DNA from 4 places in the Streptomyces sp. NBC_00353 genome. Region 1 is predicted to be linked to each of the others. Evidence: riboswitches for the same ligand, from Rfam matches in the RefSeq annotation. Region 1 holds a riboswitch; each other region holds the start of a gene.
The links. A riboswitch is a leader RNA that binds a small molecule or an ion and turns the genes downstream of it on or off. The one in region 1 is predicted to bind cyclic di-AMP.

Region 1 (5,042 bases):
TTACCCCATCGCTTCCGGAGCAGGCGTGTTCACCGCTGGTTTCGACGCACAGGATCGGGATGGATTCGGATAAGCAGCCGAGGCCCCGACTGCCATCAAGGGCTGTCCCGCAACGCCGCCGGGCAGAGGTCGCTGCATTGCTACGACCGGCGATGTGACCGATTCCGAACTCCTCCGAGAACCGGACGAGCCCGAGGGATGCTTCCTCCGAAGAGGACGAAGCGAGGACTCCTGCAGAGCGCTCCCGCTTTGCCGGGAAGCTGAAGAAGATCGATCCAGCAGCCTTCGAGGCCACGTCGGGTTCATCCGGCCGGAGCCCCTCGACCGACGGCTTCAGCGGTGGCGATCACGATCGTGTGCGGGTGGGTGTTGCCCGGTTTCGCCGGCCGGGACTGCAGGACGACCAGGGCCCGCCGCTGTGCCCGGTCCGGACGGCCGGTATGCAGCAAGCCGATGGCCGGGCGATGCTGCGCGGCGAGAGCGGCACGGTGATCAGCACCCGGGGCGCTCCATCGCCGTCACTTCTCTCGTGCTGCCGGACGGCCCCGGCGGGCGGGCAGGGCGTTCGCGCACCATGCCGGGCACGCCGAAGGCGTACGGCACCTCCTGTGCCCGTCGGGGCGTCGTTCGCGTGAGCCTGCGCGCCCCGGTCGGTGGGCGGCCACTCGTGTGCCGCAGCCGGTGGAGAGGCCTGATGCGCTGCCGCCTCTGCTGTTGCCTCCCGCGGGGACGTCCGTCCCGACGAGTCGAAGACCTCGCCCGTCCGCAAATGTCTTAAATGTCCCAATTTGGTTAATAGAGAGAAATTGCTCTCCATGTCAGTGAATGCATGACTCGCACGGGTCGAGGCCTCGCCTGCCGGGCAAATCGCCCTTTTCGGACCGAGTGGCGAGGGTCACTTTCCGGACCCGCGGACGCGACGGCGTACCGCTCGGTTCCCTTCTGCGCCAAGAAAATTGGCTTCGCGGGCGGGTGTGGATTTCCGATAATTCCCCGACTCGATCTTGTAAATGAATTGTGATCGAAAAGTGGGGGCTTGTTCAGGTCGGAGTTTCTCGCCTACGGTCACCGTCAATCCGGATGGAACGCCGAATCCTGCCGCCGTCCGGGAATCCGACCACTCACGTACGGCAGGAGCGGGGGACCCAGGTAAGCAGCCGATCCGGTATCCGGAACGGCTAGGGGTGAAGCCGTATTCCCATACGGCCAGGCAACTCCAGCCTGAACCCGACAGCTCACCTCGTAGGCGACGGAGAGGAATGCACCATGCCCGCAACGGGTAACCACCGTCGTCGTACGTCCAGTTCGCTGACTCGCGGTTTCATCGCCGTGAGCGCGGGGGGAGCCGCTCTCGCGCTTCCTTTGATCGGTGCGACCACTGCCTCGGCAGCGCCGGCGCAGTCCGTCACCGCCGCCACAAAGACTGTGGCGCCCGCTGCGGCCCCTGCCAAGGCAATTGCCGCCGCGAAGGCTACGCCCTCCGTCTATTCCGTGATAGCCGGTGACACCCTTTACAAGATCGCCGCTGGGCATTCCGTGACCGGCGGCTGGCAGCAGCTGTACCAGGACAACCGCGAGGTCATCGGCTCCGACCCCGGCCTGATCCGCCCGGGCATGAAGCTGACCATCGGTGCCAAGGCCGAGTCCACGGCTGTCGAGTCCAAGCCGGCCGCGAGCAGTGCCACCCCTGCCGTCGCGAAGCCCGTGACGTACACGAACAACCTCGACGGCTGGATCAAGGAGTCGCTGGCTGTCATGGCGCAGCACGGCATCCCCGGCAGCTACGACGGCATCCACCGCAACATCATCCGCGAGTCCTCGGGCAACCCCAAGGCCATCAACAACTGGGACTCGAACGCCGCCAAGGGCACACCGTCCAAGGGGCTCCTGCAGGTCATCGACCCCACGTTCAAGGCCTACCACGTGGCCGGCACGTCGATGGACATCTACGACCCGGTCGCCAACATCACGGCTGCGTGCAACTACGCCGCCGCCAAGTACGGTTCGATCGACAACGTGTTCGGGGCTTACTGACGCCCGGTTGCGTTGATGCCGGTTGAGGAGTGACGGGTGGCGAGGGTCCGAGGGGGCCTCGCCACCCGTTCCCGTCCCTGCTCGCGCAGGCGCTCGGCACGTGCGGCCAGGGGGACCGATTACGCAGGCGCCCTGCGGGAGGCCGGTGTCCCGATCGAATCCGTCCGAGGGTGTCACAGGAGCTACCGCATCGGCCGTGGATTCGGCTTCCTCGCCTGGTGTTCACGCCCCGTCGCCGGACCCTGCTGCGTGGGTCGACGCTCGGCGGCGGTCGAGCGGTACATCGCGGACCGGCCCGCTGTGCGCTGACGCCCGGTGTGGCGTATCCGGGGTACGCCCCCGAGCGGAAGTTACCCACAGGTATGTAGTGACTTAACGCGCAAACGGCAGTAGAACGAGTTTCACTCTGTCGAGAGTGAGGCGTGTCACATGAGTGACTCTACCATGCATGATGCAGGCACCAAGGGCGTTTCGCGTCGAAGATTCATCACAGGAACTGGTTCTATTTTAGGTGCCGTGGCCCTCGCGGGTCACAGCACCCCGGCCCAGGCCGGGGTCGGCTCCGCGGCCGCTCCGATCGACTCCGGGGCTCATGTCCCGGCCCTCGTGATCGGCACCGGATACGGCGGATCCGTCGCCGCCCTGCGTCTCGCCCAGTCGGGCGTCGACGTGCACATGATCGAAATGGGCATGGCCTGGGACACCCCCGGCCCGGACGGCAAGATCTTCGCCAATACGACCTCGCCGGACAGCCGGTCGTACTGGCTCCGCACCAGGACCAAGCAGCCCCTCAGTAATTTCCTCGGCTTCCCCATCGACAAGAACGTCACCCGCAGCACCGGGATCCTCGACGCCGAGGAGTTCAGCGGGATCACGGTCTACCAGGGCCGCGGTGTCGGTGGCGGCTCGCTGGTCAACGGTGGCATGGCGGTCACCCCCAAGCGCGAGAACTTCGGGGCCGTCCTCCCGTCGGTGGACGCCGACGAGATGTACGGGATCTACTACCCGCGCGCCAATGCCGGGCTCGGTGCCAGCACCATCGATCCTGCCTGGTTCGACACCGCCGCGTGCTACCAGTACGCCCGGGTCGGCCGCAAGCAGGCCCAGCGTGCCGGCTTCCCGTTCGTCTTCGTGCCCACCGTGTACGACTGGGACTACATGAAGCAGGAAGAGGCCGGAACCGTCCCCAGGTCGGCGCTGGCCGGCGAGATCCTCTACGGCAACAACTACGGCAAGAAATCGCTGCAGAAGACGTACATCGACCGGATCAGGGCCACCGGCAGGGTCGCCATCTCGCCGCTGCACAAGGTCACTTCGGTCGCTCCGGCGGCGGGCGGCGGCTATACGGTCGTCATCGACCAGATCGACACCGGCGGTGTCACCACGGCCACCAAGACGGTGACCGCGGACCGGGTGTTCTTCGCGGCCGGCAGCGTGGGCACCAGCAAGCTCCTGGTCAAGCTGAAGGCCACCGGCGCGCTCGCCGACCTGAACGACGAGATCGGCAAAGGATGGGGCGACAACGGCAACGTCATGTGCGGCCGGGCCAACCACCTGTGGGACCCCACCGGCAGCCTCCAGGCATCCATTCCCACCGGCGGCATCGACAACTGGGCCGCCGGTGGCGCGTTCGCCGAGGTCGCGCCGCTGCCCACCGGGATCGAGACGTTCGCCTCGTTCTACCTGTCCATCACCAAGAACCCGAACCGGGCCGAGTTCACCTGGAACGCCGCGACGGGCAAGGTCGACCTGAACTGGCAGACCGCATGGAAGCAGCCGTCCATCGACGCCGCCAGGACGATCTTCGACAGGATCAACCAGAAGGAGGGGACGATCTACCGGACCGATCTCTTCGGCACCTACAAGATCTGGGGCGACCACCTCACGTACCACCCGCTCGGCGGCGCGGTGCTGAACCGCGCCACCGACAACTACGGCCGCTTGCACGGTTACTCCGGCCTGTACGTCATCGACGGCTCGCTGATCCCCGGCAACACCAGCGTCAATCCGTTCGTCACCATCACCGCGCTCGCCGAACGGAACATCGAGAAGATCATCGCCACCGACCTGTGACGATCAACGACCGGGCAGCGCGCACACGGTGTCGAGGCCCAGCACATGGTTGAGCCGGCCGAACGCCAGCCATGATCCGATGCTCATGCTCAGCTCCACGATCTCGAGCTGGCTGTAGTGCGCGCTCATCCGGGACCAGAACGCGTCGTCGAGGTTGTGGTGATCGAGGGCGTACCGCTCGGCGTATTCGGCGGCCAACCGGGTCCGGTCGTCGAAAACGTCGGTGGTACGCCACTGGGTCACCGCGTCGGCGAAACCCTCCTCGACCTTCACGCCGTCCCGTTCGGTCCGCCAGTCGAGACAGAAGACGCACCCGTTGATCTGGGCGATCCGCAACCGCGCGGCTTCGAACTCGCGCAGCCCCAGGGTCGTATGGGTGTACACCGCCAGCGAGAAGCTCGATGCGGCTATCCCGATCCCGGGCACCATCTCGCCCCATACGTACTCGATCGCGTCCTTGCCCTCGGGGATGTCGATGTTCATGGTTCTCTCCTTCCGAGCCTGCCGACTGCGGGGCGCAGCGGGACGTCGAGCGCGTCGTAGAGTCCTGGTTCCGCGTTCACGAGCCAGTCGATGGCGCTCACGAGCCGGCCCACCGCGGTCGCGTTCCCGCCCGCGGATCTGTTCTCGTCCTCGTCGGTGGCCTCGACCGTGACCTCGATGCGCGGGCGGCCCTCGATGATCACTCGATGTGCGCCGTCACCGTCGGGCGGCGTCGGCCAGTCCGGTGCGCAGGAGGGGTGAATGCGCGTGATGTGCTCGATGACGATGCGGGGTTCGCCCCCGACGATGCCCTGCACTTCGAACCGCACCGCGCCCTGGGTGCCGGCCTCGAACGAGCCCATCGTCCTGGTGCTCACCGTGGCGTCGAGCGCGCGCCGGTCCAACGTCTCGCGGATGTCGTCGAGTTCGACCCCCAGAGCCCTGGCCATCAG
Region 2 (5,042 bases), 2.5 Mb from region 1:
CGTCCACCCGTCGCTCTCGCTCGGAGCCACGCACGGCGTCACGCACGGCCCCTTGCGCCACCACTCCGGCAGCATCGCAATCGCCTCGTCCCCCAGCGGATTCACGCCCGGCCCCGCCGCCAGCGAGTGCCCGACCAGCACATGCAGGCACTTCACCCGGTCCGGCATGCCTCCCGCACTGGGGAAGCCCTCCAGCACCTCGATCGCGTCACGCCGGGCGATGTAGTCCTCGTGCGCATTGCGGTACGCCGCCGCCAGCTCCGGGTCCGTGGCCAGACGCTCCGTCATCTCCTTCATGACGCCGTTCGCCTCCAGCGTTCCGATCGCGGACGCCGCGCGCGGGCACGTCAGGTAGTACGTCGTCGGGAACGGCGTACCGTCCTCCAGCCGGGGCTGCGTCTCGACCACGTCCGGGTTGCCGCACGGGCAGCGGTGCGCGATCGCGCGCAGCCCGCGCGGCGGGCGGCCGAGCTGCTGCTGGAACGCGGCGATGTCCGCCTCGGTGGGCGTGGTGGATTCGGTCTGGGGAGGGGGCGTTTCCATGCCTGCCTTGGTTCTACTCGGGATGCTTGGACTGCGGTTCCGCAGAGGATCAGGAAAAAGGAGAAGGGGTCAGTCGCGGTCGGCGGAGTCCACGCCGTCCCACAGGTTGGAGTGCCACGGCCGGTCGGTCTCCTCCGACCCTCCGCCGCGCTCCCTGGCCGCGTCCGGGTCGACCACGGTGTAACCGGTCTCCCCGGGAAGGACGTAGTGCAGGTGCTCCCGGGCCAGCCGCCGGATGTACGCGTCGTCCTGGAGGCGCGCCTTCTCGTCGCGCAGCTCCTCGGTGCGCGCCTCCGCCTCCTGCGCCAGCCGCTCCTGGTCGGCGATCTCGTCGCGCTGCGACACGTACTGCCGCATCGGGTACGCGAGCGCCACCACCAGGGAGCAGACGACAAGGGCGAGGAAGGCGGCCCGGCCGGTGAGCCGGGAGCGGCGGGCCTGGCGGCGGTTCTGGGACCGGTAGACACGGGCGGCGGTCTGCTCTCCGAGCAGCCGCAGCCGGGTCGCGGTGGAGAACCGGTCCCGGTCCTTCGCGGCCATGTCTCCGCCTCCCCACTACGCACGTCCGTCCCCACACACGGTACGGGACCGAGTGCGGGGACGGACGGAGGCCGGTGCCTTCGGCCCGTGACGGGCCTGCGCTCAGCCCTTGAAGCGCGGGAACGCGGAGCGGCCCGCATACACCGCCGCGTCGTCGAGGATCTCCTCGATGCGCAGCAGCTGGTTGTACTTGGCGACACGGTCCGAGCGGGCCGGGGCGCCGGTCTTGATCTGACCGCAGTTCACCGCGACGGCGAGGTCGGCGATGGTGACGTCCTCGGTCTCGCCGGAGCGGTGGGACATCATGCACTTGAAGCCGTTGCGCTGGGCCAGCTCGACGGCGTCCAGGGTCTCGGTCAGCGAGCCGATCTGGTTGACCTTGACGAGCAGGGCGTTGGCGGAGCCCTCCTCGATGCCACGGGCCAGGCGCTCCGGGTTGGTGACGAACAGGTCGTCGCCGACGATCTGCACCTTGGCGCCGAGCTTCTGGGTGATGACGTTCCAGCCGGCCCAGTCGTCCTCGTACAGCGGGTCCTCGATGGAGACCAGCGGGTACGCGGAGACGAGCTCCTCGTAGTACTCGGTCATCTCGGCGGCCGAGCGGGACTTGCCCTCGAACTCGTACTTGCCGTCCTTGTAGAACTCCGAGGCGGCGACGTCGAGCGCGAGCGCGATGTCCTTGCCCGGGGCGTAACCGGCCTCCTTGATGGCCTCGATGATGAGGTCCAGGGCGGCGCGGTTCGACTCCAGGTTCGGCGCGAAGCCGCCCTCGTCGCCGAGGCCGGTCGACAGGCCCTTCGTCTTCAGGACCTTCTTCAGCGTGTGGTAGACCTCGGCGCCCCAGCGCAGGGCCTCGGAGAAGGACTCCGCGCCGATCGGGGCGATCATGAACTCCTGGATGTCCACGTTGGAGTCGGCGTGCGACCCACCGTTGAGGATGTTCATCATCGGGACGGGCAGCAGGTGCGCGTTCGGGCCACCGAGGTAGCGGAACAGCGGCAGGTCCGAGGCCTCGGAGGCGGCGTGCGCGACGGCCAGCGAGACGCCGAGGATGGCGTTGGCGCCGAGCGAGCCCTTGTTCTCGGTGGCGTCCAGGTCGAACATCGCCTGGTCGATCAGCCGCTGCTCGGTCGCGTCGTAGCCGACGAGCTCCGGGCCGATCTGCTCGATCACGGCGAGGACGGCCTTCTCGACGCCCTTGCCGTGGTAGCGGTTGGGGTCACCGTCGCGAAGCTCAATGGCCTCGAACGCACCGGTGGAGGCGCCGGACGGAACGGCAGCACGGCCGGTGCTGCCGTCGTCGAGGCCAACCTCGACCTCGACCGTGGGGTTTCCGCGGGAGTCGAGGATTTCCCGGGCTACGACGACGTCGATGGACGGCACGAGGCATCTCCTTCTGGGATATGACGCTGGTTGTGCAGGGTCGCTTTGGCCTTGCGGCAAGAGCCTAACCGCCTTGGCCCACTGTGTTCGGCGACCGCCCGCCTCCTGGGACGAAAAAGGACCCAAGGGCACCCTTAGACGGGCAAATGTCCAAAAACTTACTGAGCGGTAACCACAACAGTTGAACGGTGAGCGCAGAAACCCCGACCCGGCGCGTACGGGGGAATCCGCGCCGGGTCGGGGTGCTCAGGGGAGGAGAGAGCTTTTCTGCTGAGGTTCGTACTACTTCGTCAGGTGGAGCTGCTGACCCGGGAAGATCAGGTCGGCGTCCTTGACGATGTTCTTGTTCAGCTTGAACAGCTGGTGCCAGCCGCCCTTCACCTCGTGCGCCTCGGCGATCTTGCTGAGCGAGTCACCGGCCTTCACCTTGTACTCGCCGTCGCCCTTCGCGACCTTCTGGCCGGTCGGCGTCGTGACGGTCTTCGCGGCCGCGGGGGCGGTGCCACGGTCCGAGCGGGAGGCGGTGGGGGCCTCGGTGTGCTCGGCCGGCTTCGGCGCGGCCGGCTTCGCGGCGGCGGAGCCGGTGTCGACACCCGGGTCGACACCGTCGTTGGTCAGGTTGCCGGCGCCGGCGCAGCCCCAGGCACCCGGACCCTGCATGTCGAGGAGCTTCTCGGCGGTGGCGATCTGCTGGGCCTTGGTGGCCAGGTCGGCCCGCGGGGCGTACTGCGTGCCACCGGCGGCGGCCCAGCTGGACTGCGAGAACTGCAGGCCGCCGTAGTAGCCGTTGCCGGTGTTGATGGACCAGTTGCCACCGGACTCGCACTGGGCGACGGCGTCCCACGTGGCGACGGAGGCGGCGGAGGCGCCCGTGGCACCCATCAGGGGAGCGGCGATGGCGGCACCGGCGACACCGGCGAGCGTGGCCACACGGACGGCCTTGGACGGGCGGCGGTGCTTGCCCTTGCTGTTCAGCAGCATGGAACTTCTCCTCACCGACGCCTACGAGGTGAGCTGTCGGGTTCGGGCCAAGTGAGTTGCCCGGTCGCACGTCCTAGCACGCGACTTCACCCCAAGCCGGTCCTGACGGTCTTTCGACCATCGGGCCCGGCGCTTACCTGGGTCCCCCGCTCCTGCCTACGGCGCTTTACGCGTCTGTTCCCTTCGACCGACGGCAGGATTCGGCGTGACGGTCGACGGGGCCCGCGGTGCGAGCGGTTCCGACCGTAAACGCACGCAACCCCCATATTCAAAGACGGACATAACAGACAATCATCCCCTTCTCGCGTCCAGCCGTTCATCGTTTTCGCAGGTGGGGGGCGATGCGGACGGAGCCGGCGGACAAGACACGCCGATTGACGCAAAGAGACCCATGTCTCACTTACGCATAAGTGGACATAGGCCTCTGAACTACCCCGATTTTTGGGGTGATTTAAGCTGTTGATCAGATTGGTCCTACTCCGCCTTCACACCGAGATCGAGGCTCTGGCCAGGGAGAATGAGATCCGGGTCATCGCCGACAGCACTCTTGTTGGCCTCGTAGAGCGCCGGCCATCCGCCATGAACCTTCTGTGCATCAGCAATCGCCCAGAGGTTGTCGCCCGGCCGAACGGTGTATGTGCCGTCAGCGGCCGAGCCGCGCGTGTCGCGTCCGTCACTGTTACCGCGGGAAGCATGGCGACCCGAGTCGCGATCGCCGCCCGTTCCCGCACCCTGGCTCACCTCCGGGGCGGGCGCGCCACGGTGCTTACCGCCCGCCTCACTGCCGGAAGAACCGGAGGAGAGGGACGAGTCGGCCGAACCGGACGTATCCGACACATCGGATGACGACTCGCTCGACGCCTTGCCCGACGCCTTGCCGGACGCCTTGCCGGACGCCTTCTCCGACGACTTGGCGGACGCCGACTTCGACCCGCCCGACGGGCTCGCCTCGTCCGACGCCTCGTCGGACGGGTCCGCGCTCTGCGTCGGGTCGGCCGACAGCAGGCCTCCCGGGTCGACACCCGGCAGCGTCCCGTCCACCGTGAGCCCGGAGATCACCGCACAGCTGGGCCACGCCCGTGGCCCCTGGTCGTCGAGGACCTTCTCGGCGACCGCTATCTGCTGCGAGCGGCTGGCGAGGTCGGCACGCGAGGCGTACGCCTCGCCGCCGTACGACTTCCAGGTGTCCTGCGAGAACTGGAGACCGCCGTAGAAGCCGTTGCCGAGGTCGGCACTCCACATGCCGCCGCTCTCGCACTCGGCGACCCGGTCCCAGGTCGCGGCGTCGGCCGCGTGCACACCGGCCGCACCGAGCAGCGGGATGGCGATGGCCGAGCCGGTGACGCCTGCGGCGACGACGATGGCGGGTGCCTGACGAGGGCGACGGTGTCTGCCGTTCGCGGAGCCCATGCGGTTGCCTTCCGTGTGACTGACAAGTGACTGGTGAGTCGAACGGTGAAGGTAGCGGCAGTCGAACGCTTGTCACAAGTCGATGCAGCGCAGATCACGTGAAAGTCACGGAGTTGACAGAGCGTCACCTTCATCCGGGCGATGTCCGGGATCGAACTCCACGGGAAGAGTGCGCAGTCCGCGCA
Region 3 (5,042 bases), 3.1 Mb from region 1:
ACGAACGGGACACCGCGATCAAGCGGGCCGGCTTCCTCGCCGAGACCGAGCAGTACAACGCCCGCGCCGCCCAGGCCGGACCGCTGGCCCAGGCCAGGGCGTCGCAGGAGGTCATCGAGGAGCAGACGGCTCTGGCGGAGCGGCAGGCCGCGCTGGCCGCACAGCGGCTGGAGGCGGAGGTCAGGCGTCCGGCGGACGCCGAGGCGTACCGGCAGCGCACGCTCGCCGAGGCCGCCCGGGACCGGGCGAAGTTCCAGGCCGACGGCAACGCGTACGCCGAACGGACCCTGGCCCAGGCGCAGGCCGACGCCAACACCGCCCGCGCCACCTCGCTCCGGGACGGCAACCAGGAACTGATCGCGGCCAATCGCATCGTGGAGAACCTGCCGACGCTGGCCGACGCGGCCGCCCGCGGGATGAAGGGGGCCAACCTCACCGTGCTCAACGGCACCAACGGGGTCAACGAGATGGCGGCCGGGGTGGTGGGCCAGGGGCTGGCCATCCTCCACTCGCTCCAGCGCAGCGCGAGCGCGGGGAAACCGGCGGTCGACGCGAAGCGGGCGCCGCACATCACCGACTCGAACTGACCTGCCCATGGCAGGTGCGGGAAAGGTGCGGGAAAGGCGTCGGGGCCGTTGGATCGGGCAGCCATTTCATTGGTGGTCAGCAGTCCGTTCCTGATGGCGTAGAGTTGTGTTTACCGACGCGGGGTGGAGCAGCTCGGTAGCTCGCTGGGCTCATAACCCAGAGGTCGCAGGTTCAAATCCTGTCCCCGCTACTGAAGAATCAGGCCCGGCATGCATTAAGCGTGCCGGGCCTGATTCGTGTTTTCCGTCCCCCCTTCGGCCGATGTGGAGTCGCCGCGCGACGCCGCTCCGGCAAGCCTGGGAAGCGGGCCCATGCCCGCAGCCGTGCGCGTGCAGGTCGGGACAGCCGTGCGTGCACGGGGCAGGAGACCACAGGGCGCACCGCCCAGGACAGCACAGGGCGCGCCGGGCAGGAGACCACAGGTGGGGATGGCGACGAAGCTGCGCGGGGGGCGGGTCAGGGGGCGGGCCGTGGTGCGCGGCTGGGCCTGGTGGTTCGTGCGTGCGCTGCCGATTCTGATGATCGTCGGTGGGTTCGTCTTCGACTACCTCAGCCCACCCCCCTTCACCGCCGTGCCGATGTTCGTGGCCGCTCCGCTGATCGCCGCACCGTTCTTCTCGCCGGCCAGCACCGTCCTTACGGGCCTCGCCGCGGTCTTCTCGATCCTCTCGCTGCGGTTGCCCGGCGACGGTCTGCTGCACGTCGTGCCGTTCATCGAGCTCGTCACCGTGTTCACGGTCGCGGTCCTTGCCGTCGTCATCAACCGGGTCGTACGGCGCAGCAACGAGCAGCTGGCTTCGGCGCGGGTCATCGCGGAGACCGCCATGCGGGCCGTGCTGCCGACACCGTCCGAGCGGATCGGGGGGCTCCATGTCGCCGCGCGGTACGAGGCGGCCCAGGCGGACGAATTCGTCGGCGGTGACCTGTTCGCCGTGGCGGAGAGCTCGTACGGGGTACGGCTCGTGGTCGGGGACGTGCGGGGCAAGGGGCTCGAAGCGGTCGGGACGGTGGCGGTGGTCATCGGCGCGTTCCGGGAGGCCGCCGAGCAGGAGGATTCGCTGGAGGGCGTGGCTCGGAGGCTGGAGCGGGCGCTGGCGCGGGAGGGGGCGAGGCAGGGCGGGATCGATCCGGTCGAGGGGTTCGTCACCGCCGTGCTCGCCGAGATCCCGCCCGGTGCGGCCGAGGTACGGATCGTCAACCGCGGCCACCCCGAACCGCTGCTGCTCCACCCCGACGGCTCACTGGAGGTGTTGTCGCCGACCGTGCCCGCGCTGCCGCTCGGCATGGACCTGGGGGTGTGGACGGACCGGGCCGACGTATGGGAGCTGGCCGCCGGGATGACGCTCCTCACGTACACGGACGGGCTCTCCGAGGCGCGCGACACCCAAGGGGACTTCTACGATCCGGCGGCCCGGCTGCGCGGGCGGATCTTTCCCGGGCCCGAGGAGCTGCTGTCCGCGCTGGCCGACGACGTACGGCTGCACACCGGCGGCAGGTCCACCGACGACATGGCGCTGCTCGCGGTCGCACGTCCCGCGCGGGGGCAGCCGAAGCGGCGCAGGACTGTGAAGATCGTGGGCCGGGACGCGAGTGAGGAAGAGCTGAGTCGGTGAAGGGGTTCTGCAGGGCGATGCCACCGTGCGTAATCGAAGGGCCTCGCTCCGCATAACATTTGATACAACGTCAGAAAACGGGTGGTGGCTGAGTGGCGATCAACTCGCCCGTTTCCGCCCGATTGTGTCCCGTAAAGTCCAGGCCAAGGCCGTTAACGATCAGTGGGAACGGCTTGGAATCGGACCCGTCCGTCTATTAACGTTCGATAACGCAGCGCGGTTGTCCCAGCCGTCGTCAGTGGCGGCACCGTGCGCGAGCGCCGAATTCCGCAAGGGAACCGGGGAACCACCTACATGGGGTGAATCGGACACCTGTGTCTCGTGAGAGGCAGAGGGATCCGTAGGAGACCTTCCTGCTCCGAACCCGTCAGCTAACCCGGTAGGCGAGAAGGAAGGAAAGGAGTGCGCCCCCGTGGCGTCCAACAAGCCTGCCCCCGAAGCCCCCTCCCGGTTCGGCTCCGACTTCACGACCGAGTACGGAACCGAGCAGCGGACCGATTTCGGCGCCGAGTTCACCACTGAGTTCGCGACCGACGGTTTCGGTGGGACCGAACGGACGTGGGAGGAATGGAACCCCACGGAGGAGTCCGTTCGCCCCGTACGCGGCAGGCACCGCGTCGTCAAGCAGCGCAACGGGCTGGCCCGCAGCTCCACGGTGCTCGGAGTCGGCGTCATCGCGGCCGTGGGCGCGGGTGGCATGGCCACCGCGCAGAGCAAGCCGCCGGTCTCCATCTCCCTTCCCGATTCCCTCGCGGACAACCTCCCCGACGCCAAGTCCCTTCCCGGCGTGGGCGCCCTGTTCTCCGACGAGTCCGCCACCGACCAGGCGAAGTCCGCGGCTGCCACCGCCCCGCTCACCAGCGCCGGCATCACCACCGCCGAGGCCGAGCAGGGCACCACCGACGCCGGCGAGGCGCTGCGCGCCCGCATCCTCCAGCAGGCCGAGCAGCAGCAGAACGCCGCCGACGCGGAGGCCAAGGCCGCTGAGGAGAAGGCTGCCGCGGAGAAGGCTGCCGCCGAGGCCAAGGCGAAGCAGGACGTCGCCGAGGCCAAGGTCGCCGCCGAGAAGAAGAAGGCGGAGGAAGAGGCGAAGGCGAAGGCCGAGGCCGCACGGCTTGCCAAGCTCGCCGCCTCCTACGCCATCCCCACCTCCTCGTACACGATCACCTCGACCTTCGGCCAGGCCGGTTCGATGTGGTCCTCCGGCTACCACACCGGACTCGACTTCGCGGCGCCGACCGGCACGCCGATCAAGGCCGTCCACAGCGGCACCATCAAGTCGGCGGGCTGGTCCGGTTCGTACGGCTACCGCACGGTCCTGGAGCTCGAGGACGGTACGGAGCTGTGGTTCTGCCACCAGTCGTCGATCGACGTCAGCGTCGGCCAGAAGGTCACCACCGGTGACACCATCGGCCGTGTCGGAGCCACCGGCAACGTGACCGGACCCCACCTCCACCTGGAGGTCCACACCCCGGACGGCACGGGCATCGACCCGATGACCTGGCTGCGCGACAAGGGCCTCACCGTCTGAGCCCGCGCCGGTTCTCCGGCCCCTCGAACCCGGCAGTCCTGACGCTCACCCCCCGACGTCAGGGCTGCCGGTCTGTTCATATCCCGGTCCTTGCGACGCCGGTGCGGATACCCGTGTGGACCCCCCGGTACGGAATAGCGGGCGCGGCGGAGTCCGTTGATCCATTTATGACTTCTCTTCGTAAGCTCGGCTCTTCCGACCTCCAGGTCTTCCCGCTCGCGCTCGGTGGCAACGTCTTCGGCTGGACCGCCGACGAGGCGCAGTCGTTCGCCGTACTCGACGCGTACGTCGCGGCGGGCGGCAACTTCCTGGACACCGCCGACGCGTACTCCGCGTGGATCCCCGGCAACGAGGGCGGCGAGTCGGAGACGGTCATCGGCAAGTGGCTCGCCGCACGCGCCAACCGTTCCGACATCGTCGTCGCCACCAAGGTCGGCGCCCACCCCGCGTACAAGGGGCTCTCCGCCGCCACCATCAAGGCCGCGGCCGAGGAGTCGCTGCGCCGGCTGGGCACCGACCACATCGACCTCTACTACACGCACTTCGACGACGAGACCGTTCCGGTCGAGGAGATCGTCACCGCCCTCGACCAGCTGGTGAAGGAGGGCAAGGTGCGCGAGATCGCCGCCTCCAACATCAGCCCGGAGCGGCTCCAGGCGTCCCTGGACTTCTCCGAGCGCGAGGGGCTCGCCCGTTACGTCGCCCTGCAGCCGCACTACAACCTCGTCTCCCGCGACACCTACGAGGGAGAGCTCCAGGAGACGGCCGCCCGCGCCGGTCTCGCCGCCGTCCCGTACTTCGCCCTGGCCTCGGGCTTCCTCACCGGCAAGTACCGCCCGGGCGCGTCGGTGGAGAGCGCGCGGGCCGAGAAGGCCGGCCAGCACCTGGCGTCGGAGCGCGGACAGAAGGTCCTGGCCGCACTCGACAAGGTCGCCAAGGAGCGCAGCGCCGAGATCGCGACCGTCGCCCTGGCCTGGCTCGCCGCCCGTCCGACCGTCGCCGCGCCGATCGCCTCCGCCCGTACGGTCGAGCAGGTGCCCGCCCTGGTGGCCGTGGCCGACCTTCAACTGACCGAGCAGGAACTGGCGGAGCTCACCGAGGCATCCGCCTGAGCCCTCACCAGGGGCGCGGAGGCGGGCCGCTGCCGTACGGCGGCCGGGCATACGGCTGCTGGGCATGGGGTGGCAGATACGGGTTCGGGCTGTAGCCGCCGTACTGCGGGTGCGGGGCCGGCCCCGCAGGTATGTACCGGGGGCGCAGGCGGCCCGTCGCCTGCGCCGCGTACGTCAGCGCGGGTCCGGCCACCTCCC
Region 4 (5,042 bases), 5.3 Mb from region 1:
CGGGACCCGGTCGGCGGGCACGGCGACGACCGCGAGGTCGACCGGTTCGCCGATCTCGCCGATGGAGCGGTGGGCGGGGACACCGTCGATCGTGGCCTGGTCCGCGGCGAACGCGCTGTTCACCGCGTACGCGCGGCCGGTGAATCCGGCGGCGAGGAGGTTGCGCAGGACCGTGCGGCCCACCCCGCCGGGGTTGCGGCCGGTGCCGACGACGGCGACGGAACCCGGCGCGATCAGCCGCTGCACCGACCGCGCCTCGGCCCGCTGCTCACGGGCGCGCTGGACGGCGAGGGACTCGGCGGTCGGTTCGAGGTCGAGGGTGAGGTGGACGGCGCCGTCCTCGAAGCTGCGCTGCTGGGTGTATCCGGCGTCCCGGAACACCTTGATCATCTTGTTGTTGGCGGGCAGCACCTCGGCGGCGAAGCGCCGGATGCCGCGCTCGCGGGCCACTGCGGCGATGTGTTCCAGCAGCGCCGACGCCACGCCGCGGCCCTGGTGGGCGTCCTGGACGAGGAAGGCGACCTCGGCCTCGTCGGCGGGGGCGGAGGCGGGCCGGCCGGTCGCGTCGATCCGGTCGTAGCGGACGGTGGCGATGAACTCGCCGCCGATCGTGACGGCGAGACCCACCCGGTCGACGTAGTCGTGATGGGTGAAGCGGTGCACGTCCTTGGCGGAGAGCCGCGGATAGGGGGCGAAGAACCGGTAGTACTTCGACTCGTCAGAAACCTGCTCGTAGAAGCTGACCAGTCGCTCGGCGTCGTCCGTGGTGATGGGCCTGATCCGGGCCGTGCCACCGTCGCGGAGCACCACGTCCGCTTCCCAGTGGTCGGGGTACGCGTGATGCGGACTCTGCTCCGGCGTGGGCTGCATGGGCAAAGCCTACGGCTCGGTCAGCGGTCGCGTACGGCTCGGGGCCGGGGCAGTCTGAGAGGGCCGATCGGCCTTGCGGCACGGGCTGCGGCACCGGGTCGCTGGTCGGCCGGAACATCGCGCACCACATGAGAGACTGGTCTAGACAACCATTGATTCGTGAAGGGCAGAACCATGGCTGAGCGCCGCGTCAATGTCGGTTGGACCGAGGGCCTGCACGCCCGCCCCGCTTCCATCTTCGTCCGTGCCGCCACGGCGTCGGGCGTCCCCGTGACGATCTCCAAGGCCGACGGCAGCCCGGTGAACGCCGCTTCCATGCTCGCGGTGCTCGGCCTCGGCGCGCAGGGCGGCGAGGAGATCGTGCTCTCGTCCGCGGCGGACGACTCCGAGGCGGCGCTCGACCGACTGGCGAGGCTGGTCGAGGAGGGGCTCGACGAGCTCCCGGAGACCGTCTGATTCCGGACTTCCCCGGACCGTTCCAGCCGGACGTATTTCTGCGGCAGAGCCGCGGCACCTTTGACCGGGGCCGCGGCTCTTTCGTTTTCGCGAACCATACCGATCCCCGGGCGCACTTCAGTCAGCTTCCGCGGTTTCCGGAGTTAATTCGGGCAGCCGAAACAAAGCCCAGCCGAATTACATCTCTTTGTATACGGCGCATGTGTTAATGACGGCCGCTCGCGGTGTTTACGGCATGTTGCGAAGTTCTCACCCGGCCGGGCCGCGGCGGGGCGGACTCACGGCCCGGGGTGCGGTCCGGGCTGCGGTCCGCACGCCGCAGCCGGTGCGCGGCGGTGGCGCGCTCGGCGTGCTGCGCGGCCAGCGCTCTGGCCCGTTCCGCGTCACCGCGCGCGACTGCGTCCACGATGGCCCCGTGCTCGGCCCAGGAATCGGTGGGGCGGGCCGGCTGCTCGACCGCGTACATCCAGGCGATCTTGTGCCGGAGCTGGGTGAGCAGCGCGATGAGGCCGGGGCTGCCGGAGGCCTGGGCGAGCGTCTCGTGGAACCAGCCGCCCAGCGAGCGCAGATCCTCGCCCTCGCCCCGCCTGGCCCGCTCCTGCCCCAGCCTGACCAGGCCGCGGAGGACTTTGAGGTGTGCCTCGGTGCGGCGCTGCGCGGCGCGGGCCGCACCCAGCGGCTCCAGCAGCATCCGGACCTCCAGCAGGTCGGCGGCCTCCTGCTCGGTGGGCTCGGCGACACAGGCTCCGGCGTGCCGGCGGGTGACCACGAAACCCTCGGACTCCAGGGTGCGCAGCGCTTCCCGTACCGGGACACGGGACACCCCGTAACGACGTGCGAGCAGTTCCTCGGTGAGTCTGCTGCCGCGTTCGAAGACACCGGAGACGATGTCGTCACGGATTGCCGTGCATACCGAATGCGCCGGAATGCGCATGTCCGAACCTCCGCCTTAATCCCCGCGAAACGCGGCCGATCGACGCCTGTTCTGTGACTCTATTGCAATGCGGCTGCATTTCCGACGCCGAGTCGAAATCCATGAATATCTTTTGGTCCGAAGACGGTTCGGCAAGCGCCTCCGGCGGGGGCCGGTCCGGGTACGCCGAAGGCCCCGGCGGGAAGCCGGGGCCTTCTGGGGTGCTGCGTCGGTCAGACGTTGACGCCGTGGGCGCGCAGATACGCGACGGGGTCCATGTCGGAGCCGTACGAAGGCGTGGTCCGGGCCTCGAAGTGGAGGTGCGGTCCGGTGGAGTTGCCGGTCGAGCCGGAGAAACCGATGCGCTGGCCCGCGCCGACGCTCTGGCCGACCGACACGCCGATCGACGAGAGGTGACCGTACTGGGTGTACGTGCCGTCCGTCATCCGGAGCACGATGTTGTTGCCGTACGCGCCGCCCCAGCCGGCCTCGACGACCGTGCCGGCGCCGACGGCGACGACGGAGCTGCCGGAGGGGGCGTGGAAGTCGATGCCCGAGTGGCGGCCGGAGGACCAGAGGGAGCCGCTGGACTTGTAGCCGGTGGTGACGTACGAACCGGCGATCGGGAGCTGGAAGGCTCCGAGGCGGGTGCGCTCGGCGGAACGGGCGGCGCGCGCCTTCGCCTCGCGGGCCGCCTTGGCGCGGGCTTCGGCCTTGGCCTCGGCTGCCGCCTTGGCGTTCGCTTCGGCCTTCGCCTTGGCAGCGGCCTTGGCCTGGGCGGCCGCCTTCGCCTTGGCGGCGATCTCGGCCTGGCGCTTCTGCACGTCGGCCTGGGTGGCCACCTGCTCGGCGAGGGTGCCCTCGATGGCGATGACCTGGTTCAGGCCGGTCTCGCTGACGGAGGGGGCTTCGGTACCGGCGGCGAGCGCCGGAGAGGCCAGCCCACCGATGACGCCGGTGGTGGCCAGAGCTGCGATGCCGGCTATCTGCGCGCTCTTGCGCGTCAGACGGTTCGGGGCACGGTGCTTCCCGGTGGGGCGGGTGAACGCCATGAGGTGGCTGGTCCTTTCCTTCCTTCTCGCCTACCGGGTTAGCTGACGGGTTCGGAGCAGGAAGGTCTCCTACGGATCCGCGAGCCCCACAAGAGGCGCGCAGGCATCCGATTCACCCCAGGGACTGCGTGGGTCCCCGGCTCCCCAGGCTCGCGCCTGACGGGGACTCGGCGATAGCTGCCCGGCGCCGCGGATGCGGCATACGGGTGACGGACAGCGCTGCCGACGCTAAGCGGGGGGACTTTCATTCACCAAACGGACAGGGCGTTTTGTAGCGCATCCCACAGGGCACACGGGCATCTATCCGACAAATCAGACAAAAGGGAAGACCCCGGCGAGAAGCCACTCGCAGGGGTCTCCCTCTGTCCCGATATGCGGTTATTTGATACGTCAGCCGGTAACGACCGACACCTCTCCGATGCCCAGCGCCCGGACCGGCTCCTCGATCTGCGCGGCGTCGCCGACGAGGATCGTGACCAGACGGTCCACCGGGAAGGCGCTGACCACCGCCGCGGTCGCCTCGACCGTGCCGGTCTCGGCGAGGCGGGCGTACAGCTGCGCCTGGTAGTCGTCCGGGAGGTGCTGCTCGACCTGGTCGGCGAGCGTGCCCGCGACCGAGGCCGCCGTCTCGAACTTCAGCGGGGCGACACCCACGAGGTTCTGCACGGCCGTCTCGCGCTCGGCGTCGGTCAGGCCCTCGGCCGCCAGCGTCCGCAGGACCGTCCACAGGTCGCCGAGCGCCGGTCCGGTGGATTCCGTGTCCACCGAGCCGCTGATGGCCAGCATCGCGGCGCCCGTCGCCCCGGAGGCGGAGTCCGGCGCCGACGACCGCAGGACCTGCGCGAAGGCCCGTACGCCGTAGGTGTAGCCCTTCTCCTCGCGCAGCACCCGGTCCAGCCGGGAGGTGAGCGTGCCGCCCAGGCAGTACGTGCCGAGGACCTGGGCCGGCCACACGCTGTCGTGCCGGTCGGCTCCGATGCGGCCGATCAGCAACTGGGTCTGCACGGCTCCTGGACGGTCGACGATGACCACTCGGCCGGTGTCGTCGGCGGTGATCGGCGGGACCGGCCGGGACTCGGCGCTGTTCCCGGACCAGTCGCCGACGGTGTCGGCGAGCAACGCCTCCAGGTCGATGCCCGTGAGATCACCGACGACCACGGCGGTCGCGGTGGAGGGGCGGACATGGGCCTCGTAGAAGCTGCGGACGGCCGCGGAGTCGATCCGCTCCACCGTCTCCTCGGTGCCCTGGCGCGGGCGCGACATCCGCGCGGTGGCCGGGAAGAGCTCCTTGGAGAGCTGCTTGGCGGCGCGGCGGGCCGGGTTGGCCTGCTCGTGCGGGATCTCGTCGAGCCGGTTGCGTACCAGCCGCTCGATCTCGCTGTCGGAGAACGCGGGTGCCCGCAGCGCCTCGGCGACCAGACCGAGCGCCTTGGCCAGCCGGGAGGCCGGGACCTCGAGGGAGACCCGGACGCCGGGGTGGTCGGCGTGCGCGTCGAGGGTGGCCCCGCAGCGCTCCAGCTCGGCTGCGAACTCCTCCGCGGAGTGCTTGTCGGTGCCCTCGGACAGCGCCCGCGCCATGATCGTGGCCACGCCGTCGAGGCCCTCGGGCTCGGCGTCCAGCGGGGCGTCGAGGTAGATCTCGACCGCGACGACCTGCTGGCCGGGGCGGTGGCAGCGCAGCACCGTGAGCCCGTTGGGCAGGGCGCCGCGCTCGGGGGCGGGGAAGGCCCAGGGCCTGGCCGTGCCCGCGG

Region 2: linked by a shared signal. The riboswitch ahead of OHA88_RS27615 (transglycosylase family protein) and the one ahead of OHA88_RS38860 (transglycosylase SLT domain-containing protein) in region 1 are both predicted to bind cyclic di-AMP.
Region 3: linked by a shared signal. The riboswitch ahead of OHA88_RS25245 (M23 family metallopeptidase) and the one ahead of OHA88_RS38860 (transglycosylase SLT domain-containing protein) in region 1 are both predicted to bind cyclic di-AMP.
Region 4: linked by a shared signal. The riboswitch ahead of OHA88_RS15190 (M23 family metallopeptidase) and the one ahead of OHA88_RS38860 (transglycosylase SLT domain-containing protein) in region 1 are both predicted to bind cyclic di-AMP.

What each region holds. Positions count from the first base shown of each region.
Region 1 is NZ_CP107985.1:8,630,717-8,635,758, forward strand. Features, by position in the region: cyclic di-AMP (ydaO/yuaA leader) riboswitch at 1,077-1,264, shown strand; gene OHA88_RS38860 (transglycosylase SLT domain-containing protein) at 1,267-2,034, shown strand; gene OHA88_RS38865 (GMC oxidoreductase) at 2,464-4,107, shown strand; gene OHA88_RS38870 (carboxymuconolactone decarboxylase family protein) at 4,111-4,590, opposite strand; gene OHA88_RS38875 (NAD(P)H-dependent amine dehydrogenase family protein) at 4,587-5,042, opposite strand, start outside.
Region 2 is NZ_CP107985.1:6,096,611-6,101,652, reverse strand. Features, by position in the region: gene OHA88_RS27630 (DUF501 domain-containing protein) at 1-543, opposite strand, end outside; gene OHA88_RS27625 (FtsB family cell division protein) at 613-1,083, opposite strand; gene eno (phosphopyruvate hydratase) at 1,186-2,466, opposite strand; gene OHA88_RS27615 (transglycosylase family protein) at 2,749-3,447, opposite strand; cyclic di-AMP (ydaO/yuaA leader) riboswitch at 3,451-3,621, opposite strand; gene OHA88_RS27610 (transglycosylase family protein) at 3,922-4,857, opposite strand; gene OHA88_RS27605 (cytochrome P450 family protein) at 4,963-5,042, opposite strand, start outside.
Region 3 is NZ_CP107985.1:5,568,231-5,573,272, forward strand. Features, by position in the region: gene OHA88_RS25230 (SPFH domain-containing protein) at 1-587, shown strand, start outside; tRNA gene OHA88_RS25235 (tRNA-Met) at 705-778, shown strand; gene OHA88_RS25240 (PP2C family protein-serine/threonine phosphatase) at 1,017-2,201, shown strand; cyclic di-AMP (ydaO/yuaA leader) riboswitch at 2,450-2,602, shown strand; gene OHA88_RS25245 (M23 family metallopeptidase) at 2,614-3,732, shown strand; gene OHA88_RS25250 (aldo/keto reductase) at 3,900-4,844, shown strand; gene OHA88_RS25255 (PrsW family intramembrane metalloprotease) at 4,849-5,042, opposite strand, start outside.
Region 4 is NZ_CP107985.1:3,328,794-3,333,835, forward strand. Features, by position in the region: gene OHA88_RS15175 (bifunctional acetate--CoA ligase family protein/GNAT family N-acetyltransferase) at 1-870, opposite strand, end outside; gene OHA88_RS15180 (HPr family phosphocarrier protein) at 1,045-1,326, shown strand; gene OHA88_RS15185 (GntR family transcriptional regulator) at 1,532-2,260, opposite strand; gene OHA88_RS15190 (M23 family metallopeptidase) at 2,473-3,291, opposite strand; cyclic di-AMP (ydaO/yuaA leader) riboswitch at 3,305-3,474, opposite strand; gene OHA88_RS15195 (M16 family metallopeptidase) at 3,682-5,042, opposite strand, start outside.